DNA from 3 places in the Cellulosimicrobium sp. MI9406 genome. Region 3 is predicted to be linked to each of the others. Evidence: riboswitches for the same ligand, from Rfam matches in the RefSeq annotation. Region 3 holds a riboswitch; each other region holds the start of a gene.

Region 1 (4,991 bases), on a different contig from region 3:
ACCTCCCCGCGACGCGCCCCGGCCCTCGCCCCGGCCCCGGTGAGGGCGCCGTCCCGGAGGGCGGGGCGCCGTCGGGCACGGCGCGGACCGGCGAGCCGGACGACGCCGCGACCGCCTACACGCGCGGGCTCGTGCGGGCCCAGCTCCGGCTCGGGCTGGCGTGCGTGGCGTCGTTCCTCGCGGTCGTCACGCTGCTCACGGTGACGATGAGCGGCGTGCCCGCGCTGGACGGCGTCGTGCTGCTCGGCGTGCCGCTGCCGTGGCTCGTGCACGCGTACGGCTTCTACCCCGTGATCGTCGCGTTCGCGGTCGTCTTCGCGGTCGCGGCGGCGCGCAACGAGCGCCGGTACCGCGCGCTCGCCGAGGGCACGGGCGCGCCCGACGAGCCCGGCCCCGACGACGGCGGTGCGCCGTGACCAGCGCGCTGCCCCTCGTCGCAATCGCGCTGCTCCTCCTCGCGACCGGCCTCATCGGGTTCTACGGCCTGCGGATCTCGCGCACCACGAGCGACTTCTTCGTCGCGTCGCGCACCGTGCGGCCGGTCTGGAACGCGTCGGCGATCAGCGGCGAGTACCTGTCCGCGGGCACGTTCCTCGGGCTCTCGGGTCTCGTGCTGCTGTCCGGCGCGGAGGCGTTCTGGTTCCCCGTGGGGTACGCGGCGGGCTACCTGCTCGTCCTGCTGTTCGTCGCGGGCCCCCTGCGGCGCAGCGGCGCGTACACGATCCCCGACTTCGTGCACGCCCGGCTCGACTCCGTGGTCGCGCGCCGCGTGACGAGCGTGCTCGTGCTCGTCATCGGGTGGCTCTACGTGGTGCCGCAGCTCCACGGGGCGGCGCTCGTCATCACGAGCGTGGCCGCGGTGCCGCCGTGGGTCGGCTCGGTGGGGATCGCGGTCGTGGTGAGCGCCGTCGTCGCCGCGGGCGGGATGCGCTCCATCACGTTCGTCCAGGCGTTCCAGTTCTGGGTCAAGCTCACCGCGCTCGCGGTGCCGCTCGTCTTCGTGCTCATGGCGCTCGGCGGGGCGTTCGAGCCCGGCGGCGCCGTCGTCACGTTCGACCCCGCCGCCGTGTTCCCCCACGAGGCCGGGCCGGGCGGCCTCGACGCGTACGCCACGGTCTCGCTCCTGCTCGCCCTCCTGCTCGGCACGACCGGGCTGCCGCACGTCCTCGTGCGCTTCTACACCTCGCCCGACGGCGGCTCGGCCCGCCGCACGACCGTGGTCGTGCTCGTCATGATCAGCGTGTTCTACATGGTGTCGAGCACGCTCGGGCTCGTGGCGCGGGTCGTCGCGCCCGACCTCGCGGCGCCCGGGGTGGCGGACACGGTCGTCCTCACGCTACCGACCCGCCTCGTGCCCGGGCTCGGCGGCGAGCTCCTCGCCGCGCTCGTCGTCGCCGGGGCGTTCGCCGCGTTCCTCGGGACGTCGTCGGGGCTCGTGGTCGCGCTGGCGGGCGTCGTGAGCCAGGACCTGTTCGGCGGCACCGTGCGGTCCTTCCGCTGGTCGGCGGTCGCGTGCACGCTCATCCCCCTCGCCTTCGCGCTCGTCACCATCCCGCAGGGCCTCGTGACGAGCGTCGGGACGGTGTTCGTCTTCGCCGCGTCGGCCCTGTCCCCCGTGATCCTGCTCGGCGTGTGGTGGCGCGGCCTCACCGCGCGCGGCGCGGTGGCGGGCATGGTCGTGGGCGCCGTCCTGTGCGCGACGGCGCTGCTCGCGTCGTCCGCGCTCGTCGCCGCGGGGTACGGGAGCCCGTCCGGCAGCACGGCCGACGGCGTCCCCGGCGTCGTGCGCGCCCTGCTCGCCCAGCCCGCCGCCTGGACCATCCCGCTCGCGACGGCGACCGTCGTCGTCGTGTCGCTCCTCGACCGGCGCGGCCCGCCGCTGCGCACCGACCGGTTCCTCCGCCGTCTGCACGTGCCCGAGCGCCGTCGAGCCTGAGACTCGTCGCACCGGGAGCTCCGACGACCCTCCGCATCTCACCTGGCGGGCGCTCTCGACCGCATGTCGGATGGGTCGTAGGATCGTGGCAACCATCCAGAGCGGTCGAGAGTCCTGGCTCGACGACACCGCAGCAACCCGCCGACGGAAGCCTCCCGAGGACAAAGGTGCTAACGCCAGGGTCGATGGAGTGACGCATGACCTCAGAGGCATCCTTCGCGCACCGTCCGGGCCGTCCGCGGCCGACGGTGTCGTTCGAGCTCATGCCCCCGCGCCGACCGGACGCGGCCCCGAAGTTCTGGGAGACGGCACGCCGTCTCGTCGCGACGCACCCCGACTTCGTGTCCGTGACGTACGGCGCCGCGGGCACCGACCGCGCGACCGCGCGCCAGGTCGTCGGACGCCTGCTCCAGGGCACGCCCGTGCTGCCGATCGCGCACCTCACCTGCGTCGGGGCGTCGCGCGAGGACGTGGAGTCGGTCATCACCGACTTCCTCGACGAGGGCGTGCGGAGCTTCCTCGCACTGCGGGGCGACCCGCCGCGCGACCAGCCGGACTGGCAGCCCGCGCCGGACGGCGTCCGGTCGTCGACCGAGCTCGTCGCCCTGCTGCGCGAGGTCGAGGCGTCGCGCTGCGCGTCCGACCCGGCCGTCGCGCTGCGCGGCGCGGCCCGGCCGCTGACGATCGCCGTCGCGACGTTCTGCGACGGCAACCCCGCCGCCGGCACGACGCGCACCCAGGAGGTGCGACGCCTCTGGCAGAAGCAGCAGGCCGGCGCGAGCTTCGCGATCACGCAGCTCTTCTACGACGCGTCGTCGTACACCGACTTCGTCGCCGAGGCCCGCGCGGCCGGCGTGACGATCCCCATCCTCGCCGGGCTGCTGCCCACGACGGAGCCCGCGCGGCTCCGTCGCGTCGAGGAGCTCACGGGCGTGCGCGCGCCCCAGCACCTGCTGGACGCGCTCGACGCCCTGCCCGACCCGGAGGCGCAGCACGCCTACGGGATCGCGTACTCGGTCGACCTCGCGCAGCGCGTCCTCGACGCGGGCACGCCCGGTCTGCACGTGTACACGTTCAACAAGCACCGCGCCGCTCTTGACCTGCTCGAGGGTGTCCACCTCGGCGGCGGGTCGGTCGGGACCGGGGGCGGCGCCAGCGCCGCCGCCGCCCCGCTCGTCCCGGACCTGGCCAGCGGGCCGTGGGTCACCGGCACCTCCCTGCCCACGACGAGCGCCGCCACGCACGGCGCGCCCGTCTGACCGGTCCTCCGGACCAGCAAGAGGTTTCGATCATGGCCACTTCCGTACCCTCCCCTACCCAGAACCTGGTCGGCTTCCCCGCCGGCACCGTGCTCGGCTACCCGCGCATCGGCCGCCGCCGCGAGCTGAAGAAGGCCGTCGAGGAGTTCTGGGCCGGCAAGACCTCGGCCGAGGAGCTCGAGGCCACGGCCCGCGAGCTGCGCCTCGCGACCGTCCGCCGGCTCGTCGACCTCGGCCTCGGCGCCGACGACGCGTCCGTCCCCGGCTCGTTCTCCTTCTACGACCAGGTGCTCGACGCCGCCGCCTCCCTCGGGGCGGTCCCGTCGCGGTTCGCGTCGCTGACCGACGACGCGGGCCGCCTCGACCTCGCGGGCTACTTCACCGTGGCGCGCGGCCAGGGGGACGACGCCCCGCTCGAGATGACCAAGTGGTTCGACACCAACTACCACTACCTGGTCCCCGAGATCGGCCCGGACACCCCGATCCGGTTCGTCGACGACCGCGTCGTGCGCGAGTTCGTCGAGGCGAAGGAGGCCAGCGTCGTGACGCGGCCCGTCGTCGTCGGGCCGGTCACGTTCCTCGCGCTGTCCAAGGCCGCCGACGACGCGCCCGCCGGGTACTCGCCGCTCGTCCGCCTCGACGACGTCGTGGCCGCCTACGCCGACCTGCTCCGCGCGCTCGCCGCCGCGGGGGCGCCGTGGGTCCAGCTCGACGAGCCGATCCTCGTCACCGACTCGGTCGACGTGCCGTTCGCCGACCTCGCCGCCGCCGTGGAGTCCGCGTACCGCAAGCTCGCGACGGAGCTCTCCGTCGGTGCCGAGGACGCCGCGCAGGCGCGTCCCGCGATCCTCGTCGCCGCGCCGTTCGGCGGCCTCCAGGCCGCCGCCGAGCACGACGGCGCCGCGGCCCGCGACGGTCTCGCGCTGCTCGCCGGCACGGACGTGGACGCCATCGCGATCGACCTCGTCAAGGGCGCCGTCCCGGCGGCGGCCGACGGCGCCGTCCCCGGCCTCGCGGGCAAGACGCTCGTCGCGGGCGTGATCGACGGGCACAACGTGTGGCGCGCCGACCTCGCGGCGAAGCTCGACGTCGTCGACACCGTCCGGGACCTGGGCGCGGGCGCGGTCACCGTCGGCACGTCGACGTCGCTGCTGCACGTGCCGCACGACGTCGAGGACGAGGCGTTCGCCGAGCCCGGCACGGCGTCGGGCACGACGCTCGACCCGCGCCTGCGCGACTGGCTCGCGTTCGCGGACCAGAAGGTCGGCGAGGTCGCGACGCTCGCCCGCGCGCTCACGGAGGGTCGCGACGCCGTCGCGCCGGAGATCGAGGCGTCCCACGCGGCGGTGGCCTCGCGCGCCGCGGCGAGCGGCGTCGTCGTGCCGGCGGTGCGCGAGCGCGCAGCCGCGCTGACCGACGCGGACTTCGCACGCGGCGACTACGCCGAGCGTGCGGCCGCGCAGCAGGAGCGTCTGAACCTGCCGCCGCTGCCCACGACGACGATCGGCTCGTTCCCGCAGACGCCGGAGATCCGCCGCGCCCGCGCGCTGTGGACGAAGGGCGAGCTGTCGGACGCGGACTACACGACCGCGATGCGCGAGGAGATCGCGCGCGTCGTCGCGCTCCAGGAGGAGCTGGGCCTCGACGTGCTCGTGCACGGCGAGCCCGAGCGCAACGACATGGTGCAGTACTTCGCGGAGCACCTCGACGGGTTCGCGGTCACCGCGAACGGCTGGGTCCAGTCGTACGGGTCGCGCTGCGTGCGCCCGCCGATCCTGTGGGGCGACGTCACGCGC
Region 2 (4,991 bases), on a different contig from region 3:
CGCCCGGGACGACGTGGACGCGCGCGACGTCGTCCCACCGCACGACGACCCGGGCCACCTCAGCGCGACCCACCGGCAGCTCGACCTCGTGCGGCCGCAGCACGACCGCGTGCTTCGACGGCCCGCGCACGTACGCCAGCAGCCCGCCGCCGAAGGCGAGGGCGACGATGCCGATCAGGGCGGCCGCGAACCCCTCGTCGTTCCGCAGGAGCCACACCGCGAACGCCACCGCGCCGCCGCACAGCGCCAGCAGGATCAGCAGCACCGCGAGGTAGTCGGCGACCGGCGTCAGGCGCTCGCGACCGCGCACGCCGCCGCGCACGGCGGTCCACACCATCGTCGGCCGGTACGGCTGCCGGGGTCGGTGGCTGCTGCTCACGGAGGACAGTCTGCCGGGTCGGCGCCGAGCACGACGTTGCTGTCGTTCTCACGGCGATACCGCCAGCAACCTCGTGCTCGGTGGCTCGGGGGATCGTCGGTTCAGGAGCCGCCGAGGAGCATCCGCTTGGCGGCGGTGAACTCGTCGTCGGTGAGGGAGCCCGCGGCGTGCAGGCTCGCGAGCTCGGCGAGCGCCGCGGTGACGCCGTGCTGCACGGTCACCTCGGGGGTGCCCGCGCCGCGGGTCATCCGGGTCGTCGTGTACGTGGTGGTCGTCGAGGACGACGAGCGCGTGGGCGAGCCCCACGCGGGGACGTCCGCGTCGCTCGTCGGGTCGTCGGCGACCGGTGCGTCGGCAACGGTCGCGCTCGCGGCCCGGGCGGCGTCGTGCAGCGCGCGCGTGCGGTCGCGGCGGGCCTGCACCACGACCCGCTCCCCGGGCAGGCGCCAGACGACCACGGGGTCGCCGGGCTGCGGGACCTCCGAGGGGAGCAGGTTCGTGACCGGGGCGAGGCGCGTGACCGTCGTCGTCAGCGCCCCGTGCCGCACGCGCACGGCGCAGTGCGCGACGCCGCCCGACTCCGTGCGGTCCGTGACCGACGCCGTCACGACCCCGGCCTCGCGCGTCGCCGCCAGACGGTCGCGGTGGTACTGCGCGTAGAGCGGGGCGTCGTCGCGCGACCGGCGCAGCGACCGCGCGTAGCCCGCCCACATCGGGCCGAGGAAGACCCACGGGAAGATCGTCCACACGACGTTCCAGAACCACGGGAAGAAGCCGTCGTGGTCCCACGCGTTGACCGTCACGAGCCAGACGAACCCGCCCGACAGCAGCGCGAGCAGCACCCCGTTGCGGATCTTCGTCCCGACGCCCGACGGCGGCTCCATGAGCCCCTCGGGCGTGCGCGGCAGGTCGTCGACGGACTCGTCGTTGCCCACCAGCCGCAGGATGGCCTTCGGGTCCGCGGTCTTGCGCGCGAGCGCGGCAGACGGCGGCAGGGGCGATTCGTCATGAGGGGCGGACGGCGCCCCAATCGTGTGGTCAGACATCACCCCGATCCTACGATCGCCTTGCCCCGCCGGGCCCACCTGCCGCCCCGTCCTAGCCACGCCGTGGGTCGAACACGGGGATGGCGACCTCTTGCGGCTGTTTCTGGTCGGCAACCCCGTGGTCGACGGTCGGTGAGGGCGTGGTGGTCAGCGGTTGGTGGTCACCGTCGTGTCGGCGGCGCGGGCCGCGGCCAGCAGCGGCTGGAGGCCGAACGCCTGGACCGGGCCTAGCGCTCCCGTCCCGTTCGTCTCGCCGGCCGCTGCTCGGGTCGCGCCCCACGCGAGGTAGTGGGCCGTGAGGTCGTACGCGTCGGGACCGTCGAGTCGGGCCCGGCGCAGCACCTTGCCCTCGGCATCGCGTGCGACCGCGAGCACGTGCGTGCGCGACGCCGCGCGGGCTGCCTCGTCCGGCCCGCCGCTCGACCCGCTGCGCGAGCGGGCGAGCCGCCGCAGGCCGTCGCCGAGCCCGGGGACGCGCAGCGCGGCCGTCGCGACCGCCGTCGCCACCGGCGCGAGCCGCACCGCGGGACCGGACACGCCCAGCGCCACCTCGACGTCGCGCAGCCCCCGCTCGAGCCCGGGGAGCGTGAACGGCTCGGTGCCGCCCGCGGTGACGCCCCGCACGCGCCGGCCGGGGCCGACGTCGAACGTGACGACGCGCGCCGCGATGCGCTCGCTCCGGAGACCGCCGTCGCGCCACGCGTACGACGGCTCGAGCGCCGTCTCCAGCGCGCTCACGCGCGTGCCGCCGCTCACGCCGCCGCCGGTGGGGAAGTAGCCGATCTCCAGGCGCACCGCGTCGGCGCCCTCCTCCTGGAGCGCGAGCGCCCCCGAGAGGTTGCCGGGCACCCAGTCGTGGCCGAACGCCGTGAGCAGCGCCGCACCCGTGCGCCGGGCGCGCGGCCCGAGCTCGTCGAACACGCGCCGGATGAACGCTGGCTCGCCCGTCGAGTCGAGGTACACCGCGCCCGCCTCGATCGCGGCCTCGACCGCCGGGCCGCCGTGCCGCCCGAACGGGCCGACCGTCGAGATCAGCACGTCGCCCGGTTCGACCAGCGCACGCACGGTCCGCGCGTCGTCGACGTCCGCGACCGCGGTCTCGAGCGGCGTGCGCGCAGCGGTGCCCGACGGCGGGCTCCCGGCCTCGCGCGAGCCCGCGGGCTCGGCGCGGTGACGGGCCGCGGACGGTGCCGTCGCGGACGGTGCCGCCGCGGTCCGTGCGGTCGCGGTCGGTGTCTCCGCGGCGAGGTCGGCGGCGAGCGCCTCCAACCGGTCCTGGGACCGACCCGCGAGCACGGGCCTCGCGCCGCGGGCCACGAGCTCGTGCGCGACGAGCGTGCCCGTGTAGCCCGTCGCGCCGAGGAGCACGATGCGGCCCGTCGCCGGGGGAGGGGTCGGGGCGTCGGTCATGGGGTCACCTTTCGCCGGAACCAGGGATCCCGCGAGACTACGGAGCGGTGCCGGGGCTCGCGCGTCGGCGGGGTCCGGCCGCTCCCTGCCCGCGCTCGCCCGCGGCCCGCGTGGTGTCCTGGCGGTATGGACCGACAGCCTGACGACCCGCGGCGCGAGGACAGGCCGCCCGACGACGGTGGACGGCCCGACGGGCCCCGGCCTGGGCTCGTCGGGGTGCTGTGGTGCGTCGTCGTCATCGTGGCGGTGCTGGTGGTCGGCGTCGCGATCGGGTTGTTGGACGGCCGCTAAGGGCGCGCCACCGGGCGACTCCGCCGGCCCCTTGGCCGAGCAGTTCCTGCCCATCAGAGACCTCACCCCGTTCCCGCCGAGACGACCCTGTGCCGGACGCGCCTTGCGCGGCTGGGGAGCGGGTGCTGCGAGGCGACCTGGGTTCGGCACCGCTCCGAGGGCGCGGAGCCCGGCGGACACGAGGAGCGTTCTTGCTGTCCGTCGGCGGATGAGGTAGACATCTGCCCAGGTCACGAGTGTCCAGCGATACGCCCTCCGCGTGCTGGTCCGGCAACCGCGCCCCTCGCGCACGGTGCCCCAGGAGGAAGACCGGCCCCCGGCCGACCGGCCGAGGGAAGTGCGAGGTCGACGTCCGCCTCGGCCGCACCGCGACGGTGCGCGCCGACCGGTCGTCGGCCCTGAACGAAGGGCTGTACCGATGTCCGTCCTCACCCACTGGGTCCGCACCGACGAGGCGTGCCGCGTCCTCCTCACCGCCGACGGAGGGCTGATCTGCCCCGTCCACACCGGCGTCCCCCGCCCGACGCCGTCCCGCGCGTGCGCCGTCGGCGCCGGACTGACCCTGTGCCAGGTGTGCCTGCGGGGTAGTTCGTACTCCCACGGGACCTTGCGGGTGCAGCGTTCCGTGTGCGCGGACTGCCTCGCCGTCGACTCGCGTCTCACCTCGGCACTGGGCGTGCCGTCGCTCGCGCCGCGCCACCAGGACGACCCGATGAAGCCACGGATGCGCGCCTACGTGACGCTGGTCTTTCCCGAGCGGTGGCGCCTGGCGCGCGCCACGGGTCTCCCCGTCCTCCGGCTCGACCCGAGCGCGCCGTACTGGGGCCGGCGGACGGTCCAGGACGGCATCATCGAGGACGCGATGCGTTCGCGGCCCGAGCGCCTCTTCACCTGGCACGACCACTGGGCAGCCCACGGCAGCTTCGACGACGCCGCCCGCCGCGCGGCCTACCTCGCGTGGGTGCGTGCCGTGCATCCCGCAAGCGTGGTCGCCTCCGCGAAGGCGGGTGAAATCTGATGAGGGTGGCGCACCGTCCCGCCGGCACCCGTGACGGCATCGGGCCGGTGCGGTACGAACAGGTCATGCCGCACGCGTATCCCCCCGACCCGACGTTTCCCGACGACGGCGGCGCAGAGCGCGCCGTGTGGGAGGCGCTCGTCGCGCAGCTGCCGGACGACGCGGTCGTCGTCCACGGCCTGCACCTCCAGGAGGACGAGCACGAGTACGAGATCGACGTGCTCGTCGCGTGGCCGGGAGTCGGGATCGCGGCGATCGAGGTCAAGGGCGGTTACGTCGACCGGCACGAGGGCGCGTGGTACCAGGGCAGCGGCGACCGTAGGCACCGCATCGACCCGGTCCGTCAGGTGCAGGGGGCCCGGCACGCGCTCCAGGCGCTGCTGCGTCGTCGCGGCCTCTGGGCCGGCGGGGCGCGCACCGCGCACCTCGTCGCTCTGCCGCACCGGTACGTGCCGGCCGACTGGTCGTCGCTCGACCTGCCGCGAGACATGCTCGTCGACCGCACGGACCTGGAGCGGCCGCTCGGCGTGGCCGACCGCGTCAAGCACGCGATCGAGCGCCACGGCCAGGGGCACGCGCCGCTCGCCCTCGACGACGTCCCCGACCTCGTCGAGTCGCTCACCGGGGGCTTTCCCAGCCAGGCGGAGCACCTGGCGCTCGCGGCGCAGCACGAGACGCGGCTCGAGCAGATGACCCGCGACCAGTCCCGCACGCTCGACGCGCTCTCGGAGGTGCACCGGATGCGCGTCGTCGGCGGCGCGGGGTGTGGCAAGACGTGGCTCGCTCTCGAACAGGCGCGACGGCGAGCGCGAGCCGGCGAGCGGATCGCCCTCCTGTGCTACTCGCG
Region 3 (4,991 bases):
TAGCACACGGCGTGCTCTACCTCGCGACGTGCCGTTCTACCTCGCGGCGGCGGGCCGGGTCAGGCCTCGCGGTTCTCCGAGGAGAGGAACCAGGCCTGCTTCTCCAGGTCCGCGATGATCTCGTGCAGGATGTCGGCGCTCGTCGGGTCCTCGGCGTCGACGTCGTCGTGCACGGCGCGGACGACCTCGACCGTCTGCGCGATGCGCTCGACGACCGCGTCGACGGTGTCGCCGACCGACACGAGGCCGGCCGGGTACGGCGAGAGGTCCGTCGTCGTCGCGACGGTCTCGGTGCGGCCGTCGGGCACGACCTGGAGCGCGCGCATGCGCTCGGCGACGGTGTCGCTGTGCTCGCGCGCGGCGTCCACGACGTCGTCGAGCTGGAGGTGCAGGTCGCGGAACCCGCGGCCCGTGACGTTCCAGTGGGCCTGCTTGCTCTGGACGTGCAGGTCGACGAGCGCGACGAGCACGCGCTGCAGGTGGGCGCGGAGCTTCTCCGACGCCTCGAAGCGGGCCGTCGTGCGGTGGATGGTGGGTGCGGACATGGTGCTCCTCGCTCTCTCGGGGGTCGCCCGGAATCGTGCGGCGGTCACCCGGCTTCCGTCGGTGCCGTTCACTTGAACGATTCCAGACTAGGGGGCATTCCGCGCGCCCGCCAGCAAGGAGAGGCGTGCCTGACCTGCGACGGGACGCGTCGCGCAGCCCGGCGCGTCACGTCCTCTCGCCAGGTGAGAGGACGGCGTCCGCCCTTGCCCCCGGCGGCGCGCGGTGGTCCGCTGGGGCCATGACCGACACCTCCCGGACCCCCGCCCCCGGCACCCTCCCGTCGCGCACGCTCGGCACCGGCGGGGCGGCGCTCGCCGTCTCCGCCGTCGGGTTCGGCGGCATGTCCGTCACCGACGCCTACGGCCCCGCGGACGCCGCGGAGGCGGAGGCCGTGCTGCGCCGCGCGCTCGAGCTCGGCGTGACCCTCTTCGACACGGCCGACGTCTACGGCCACGGCCGCAACGAGGAGCTGTTCGGCCGGGTCCTCGGGCCGCACCGGGACGAGATCGTCCTCGCGTCGAAGTTCGGGCTCCCGCCCGCGGGCGGCCACCCCGACGGGCGTCCGGTCGACGGCCGCCCCGAGTACGTCCGTGCCGCGGTCGACGCGAGCCTGCGCCGCCTCGGCACCGACCGCCTCGACCTGTACTACCTGCACCGTGTCGACCCCCAGGTGCCGATCGAGGACACGGTCGGCGCGCTCGCCGGCCTCGTGGAGGCCGGGAAGGTCCGCGGCATCGGTCTCTCGGAGCCGTCCGCCGCGACCGTGCGCCGCGCGCACGCCGTGCACCCCGTGACGGCCGTGCAGAGCGAGTACTCGCTGTGGACGCGCGACCCGGAGGACGAGGTGCTGCCGACGCTGCGCGAGCTCGGGGTCGGCTTCGTGCCCTTCTCGCCGCTCGGCCGGGGCATCCTCACCGGGACCGTGGACGCCACCGACGGCTTCGCGGAGGACGACGTGCGCCGCGCCCACGCCCGGTACGCCGGGGAGGCGTTCGAGCACAACCGCGGCCTCGTGCGCTCCCTGGAGCAGCTCGCCGCGGAACACGGCGTCACGACGGCACAGCTCGCGCTCGCGTGGCTCCTCGCGCAGGGCGACGACGTCGTCCCGATCCCGGGGACGAAGCGCGTCGCGTACCTGGAGCAGAACGTCGCGGCGGCCGCGGTCGAGCTGACGCCGGACGACGTCGCGACGATCGGCGCGGCGATCCCGCGCGCGGCCGTCCAGGGCGTGCGGCACCCGCAGCCGGACCTCCTCGACGGCTGACCCGCCGCGCGGGCGGCGGCGAGGACAGGGGGCCGCCCACCCTGCCTCGCGGGGCCGGGGAGACCTAGACTGGAGAGGTCCTGTGGGTCTCCCCGCGCAGAGGTCGGCTCCGATGTCGTGGCTGCTCATGATCTGGTGCGCGACGGCGTGCACGGCCGCCGCCGCGTGGTGGGTGCTGCGCCGGGCCGGGCGGCCTCCGAGCCACCGGACGGGCGGGCGCCGTCGTGCCGCCGCGGCCCCGGACCCGCTCACGACGCTCGCGCTCCAGGTGCGGCTCACCGCGCTCGCCGCGGAGCTCCGGCGCATCGAGGCCGACCCGGACGTCTACGCGCGCGCCCACCACTACCTCGCGGTCCAGGGCGCCTACGACGCGCTGCTGCGCGAGGCCTGTCGGCTCACGGGGCTCCCGGTCGCGGACGCGCCCCTGCGCGCGGGCTTCCGCACCGGCGACGACGAGCGGTTCCGCGAGGAGCTCGAGCTCAGCGCGCGCGGCTGGAGCTGGTGACGGACCACCCGTGAGGGGCGGCACGGGACGGGCGAGGGGCCCGACGGCGGGACCTCCGCCGTCGGGCCCCTCGCCCGTCCGTGTGCTCAGAGCGCGGAGTGGTCGCCGATCCGGTGGTAGGTGCGGTCGTGGTAGACGAGCGGCGACGCCGCCGCCTCCCGCGACGCCCCGGGCGCGGCGCCGACGCTCGACGCGAGCGCGCGCAGCGAGACGAGGTAGGAGTCGCCCACCGGGGTGCGCTGGACGACCCGCCCGCGCACCCACGACAGCGCGCCGTCGATCACGGGCTCGCCCGTCGGCAGGCGCGACCAGCCGCCGTCCGCGAACCGGTCGATGCCGCTCGTCGCGAACCGGGCCGAGATGTCGTCCTGGTGGTCCGCGAGGAAGCTCACGGTCAGCGTGCGCGCCGTCGAGACCGCGGGCCACGACGACGACGTGGACGCGAGCGAGAACGCGAGCAGCGGGGGCGCGGCCGAGACGGAGATGACCGACGTCGCGGTGAAGCCGACGAGGCGGTCGCCGTGCTCGAGCGCGACGACGGCGACGCCCGCGGGGTGGCCGCGGAACACGGCCTTGTACTCGTCGGGGGAGAGCTGGGGCTCGTCCTGCTCGGCCAGGAGGGCCTCCAGGTGGGTGAGCTCGGCGGTCATCGGGCCACCCCCGCGAACGCGTCGGCGACGGCTGCGTCGGTGCGGGCCGACGGGCGGTCCTCCGCCGGGGGGAGCTGCGCCGTGGCGCGGCGCAGGGCGTCGCCCGCGCGCGCGAGCCACGCGTCCACGACCGGTCCCAGGTCCGCGAGCTGCGGCTCGGTGACCGTGAGCGACCGGGTCGGGACGACGGCGCCGAGCTCGACGAGCACGGGTCGCAGGTGCACCTCCCCGACGAGCGCGTGCGCCGGGTTCCCGGACACGACGAGCGGAACCACGACGACGCCCGCGAGCCCGTCGGGGCCGTAGAGGTCGAGGAAGGCCTTCAGCAGCCCGGTGTAGGACGCCTTGTAGACCGGCGTCGCCACGACGGCGACGGTCGCCCGGGCGAGCTGCTCACGGGCGGCGTCGGCCGCCGGGTGGTCGGCGGCGAGCACCTCGCCGGCGAGCGACGCCAGGTCGACCGTGGCGACGTCGTCCGCGCCGAGGAGGTCGGCGACGCGGCGCGCGACCGTCTCGGCGGCGCCGAGCGTGCGCGAGCCGGGCCGCGGGTTGCCCGAGACGGCGAGCACCGTCGGGTGGGTGGGGTGGTGGGTCATGTGCACCTCGCAGTAGTCGTCGATCACGCTTGCCGTGCGGGCCGTCCCCGCCGGTGGCGGGGCAGGCCGGGCCCGGCCTGGTCATCTCCCGGAGCACCCCGCCGTGACAGGGGGTTGCCGGCCAGCGAGCCGGGGCTTCGCGCTGGCGCTCGTGACCTGGGGACGGGTATAGCAACCGCCCCGTGAAACCGCACCGGATCGGTAGGGTTTCTCAGTGGGTGGACGGATGTGTCGTCGTCGGCGACTCCTGTGCCGCCCCGTGCGGTCGCTCCTGCCCTGCGGCCGCCCGTCCCGGTGCGCGCGGAGTGAGACGGTGTGACGGGAGCTTCTGGCACAGGCGTACCGTCAGCAGGAGTTCCGCCCGCGTCAGACGAGGAGTACCCATGGACAGCCGACTGCAGTCCGTCTACGACGAGGTCCTGCGTCGCAACCCCGGCGAGGCCGAGTTCCACCAGGCCGTGCGCGAGGTCTTCGACTCGCTCGGCCCCGTGCTGCGCAAGCACCCGCGCTACGTCGAGGCCGCCGTCCTCGAGCGCGTGTGCGAGCCGGAGCGCCAGATCATCTTCCGGGTCCCGTGGGTGGACGACACCGGGCGCGTGCAGATCAACCGCGGCTTCCGCGTCGAGTTCAACTCCGCGCTCGGCCCGTACAAGGGCGGCCTGCGGTTCCACCCGTCGGTCTACCTGGGCATCGTGAAGTTCCTCGGCTTCGAGCAGATCTTCAAGAACTCGCTCACGGGCATGCCCATCGGCGGCGGCAAGGGCGGCTCCGACTTCGACCCGCGCGGGCGGTCCGACGGCGAGGTCATGCGGTTCTGCCAGTCGTTCATGACGGAGCTCTACCGGCACATCGGCGAGAACACGGACGTCCCCGCGGGCGACATCGGCGTGGGCGGCCGCGAGATCGGCTACCTCTTCGGGCAGTACAAGCGCATCACCAACCGGTACGAGTCCGGCGTCCTCACGGGCAAGGGCATCTCGTGGGGCGGCTCGCTCGTCCGCACGGAGGCCACGGGCTACGGCACGGTCCTCTTCGCGCAGAACATGCTGGAGACGCGCGGGCAGGAGCTCGACGGGCGCCGCGTCGTCGTCTCGGGCTCGGGCAACGTCGCGATCTACGCGACGGCCAAGGCGCAGCAGCTCGGCGCGAACGTGGTCGCGTTCTCCGACTCGTCGGGGTACGTCGTCGACGAGGCCGGGGTCGACCTCGAGCTCCTGCGCCAGATCAAGGAGGTCGAGCGCGGGCGCGTCGCCGACTACGCCGCGCGCCGCCCCGGGGCCCGCGTCGTCACCGACGGGTCCATCTGGGACGTGCCGTGCGACGTCGCGCTCCCGTGCGCGACGCAGAACGAGCTCGACGAGGCGGCGGCCAAGCAGCTCGTCGCGAACGGCGTCGTCGCGGTCGCGGAGGGCGCCAACATGCCCACGACG

What was found. A riboswitch is a leader RNA that binds a small molecule or an ion and turns the genes downstream of it on or off. The one in region 3 is predicted to bind S-adenosylmethionine.
Region 1: linked by a shared signal. The riboswitch ahead of MT994_RS01840 (methylenetetrahydrofolate reductase) and the one ahead of MT994_RS07455 (NAD(P)H-dependent oxidoreductase) in region 3 are both predicted to bind S-adenosylmethionine.
Region 2: linked by a shared signal. The riboswitch ahead of MT994_RS00810 (hypothetical protein) and the one ahead of MT994_RS07455 (NAD(P)H-dependent oxidoreductase) in region 3 are both predicted to bind S-adenosylmethionine.

What each region holds. Positions count from the first base shown of each region.
Region 1 is NZ_JALIZI010000001.1:416,591-421,581, forward strand. It holds gene MT994_RS01830 (heavy metal transporter) at 1-416, shown strand, start outside; gene MT994_RS01835 (cation acetate symporter) at 413-1,936, shown strand; SAM riboswitch class I at 2,026-2,128, shown strand; gene MT994_RS01840 (methylenetetrahydrofolate reductase) at 2,134-3,195, shown strand; gene metE (5-methyltetrahydropteroyltriglutamate--homocysteine S-methyltransferase) at 3,228-4,991, shown strand, end outside.
Region 2 is NZ_JALIZI010000001.1:178,747-183,737, reverse strand. It holds gene MT994_RS00830 (glycosyltransferase) at 1-379, opposite strand, end outside; gene MT994_RS00825 (hypothetical protein) at 481-1,425, opposite strand; gene MT994_RS00820 (ubiquinone biosynthesis protein UbiD) at 1,573-2,835, opposite strand; gene MT994_RS00815 (hypothetical protein) at 2,962-3,126, shown strand; SAM riboswitch class IV at 3,355-3,472, shown strand; gene MT994_RS00810 (hypothetical protein) at 3,545-4,144, shown strand; gene MT994_RS00805 (NERD domain-containing protein) at 4,210-4,991, shown strand, end outside.
Region 3 is NZ_JALIZI010000003.1:406,429-411,419, reverse strand. It holds gene MT994_RS07475 (DNA starvation/stationary phase protection protein) at 60-545, opposite strand; gene MT994_RS07470 (aldo/keto reductase) at 785-1,810, shown strand; gene MT994_RS07465 (hypothetical protein) at 1,923-2,315, shown strand; gene MT994_RS07460 (flavin reductase family protein) at 2,402-2,965, opposite strand; gene MT994_RS07455 (NAD(P)H-dependent oxidoreductase) at 2,962-3,561, opposite strand; SAM riboswitch class IV at 3,616-3,718, opposite strand; gene gdhA (NADP-specific glutamate dehydrogenase) at 3,945-4,991, shown strand, end outside.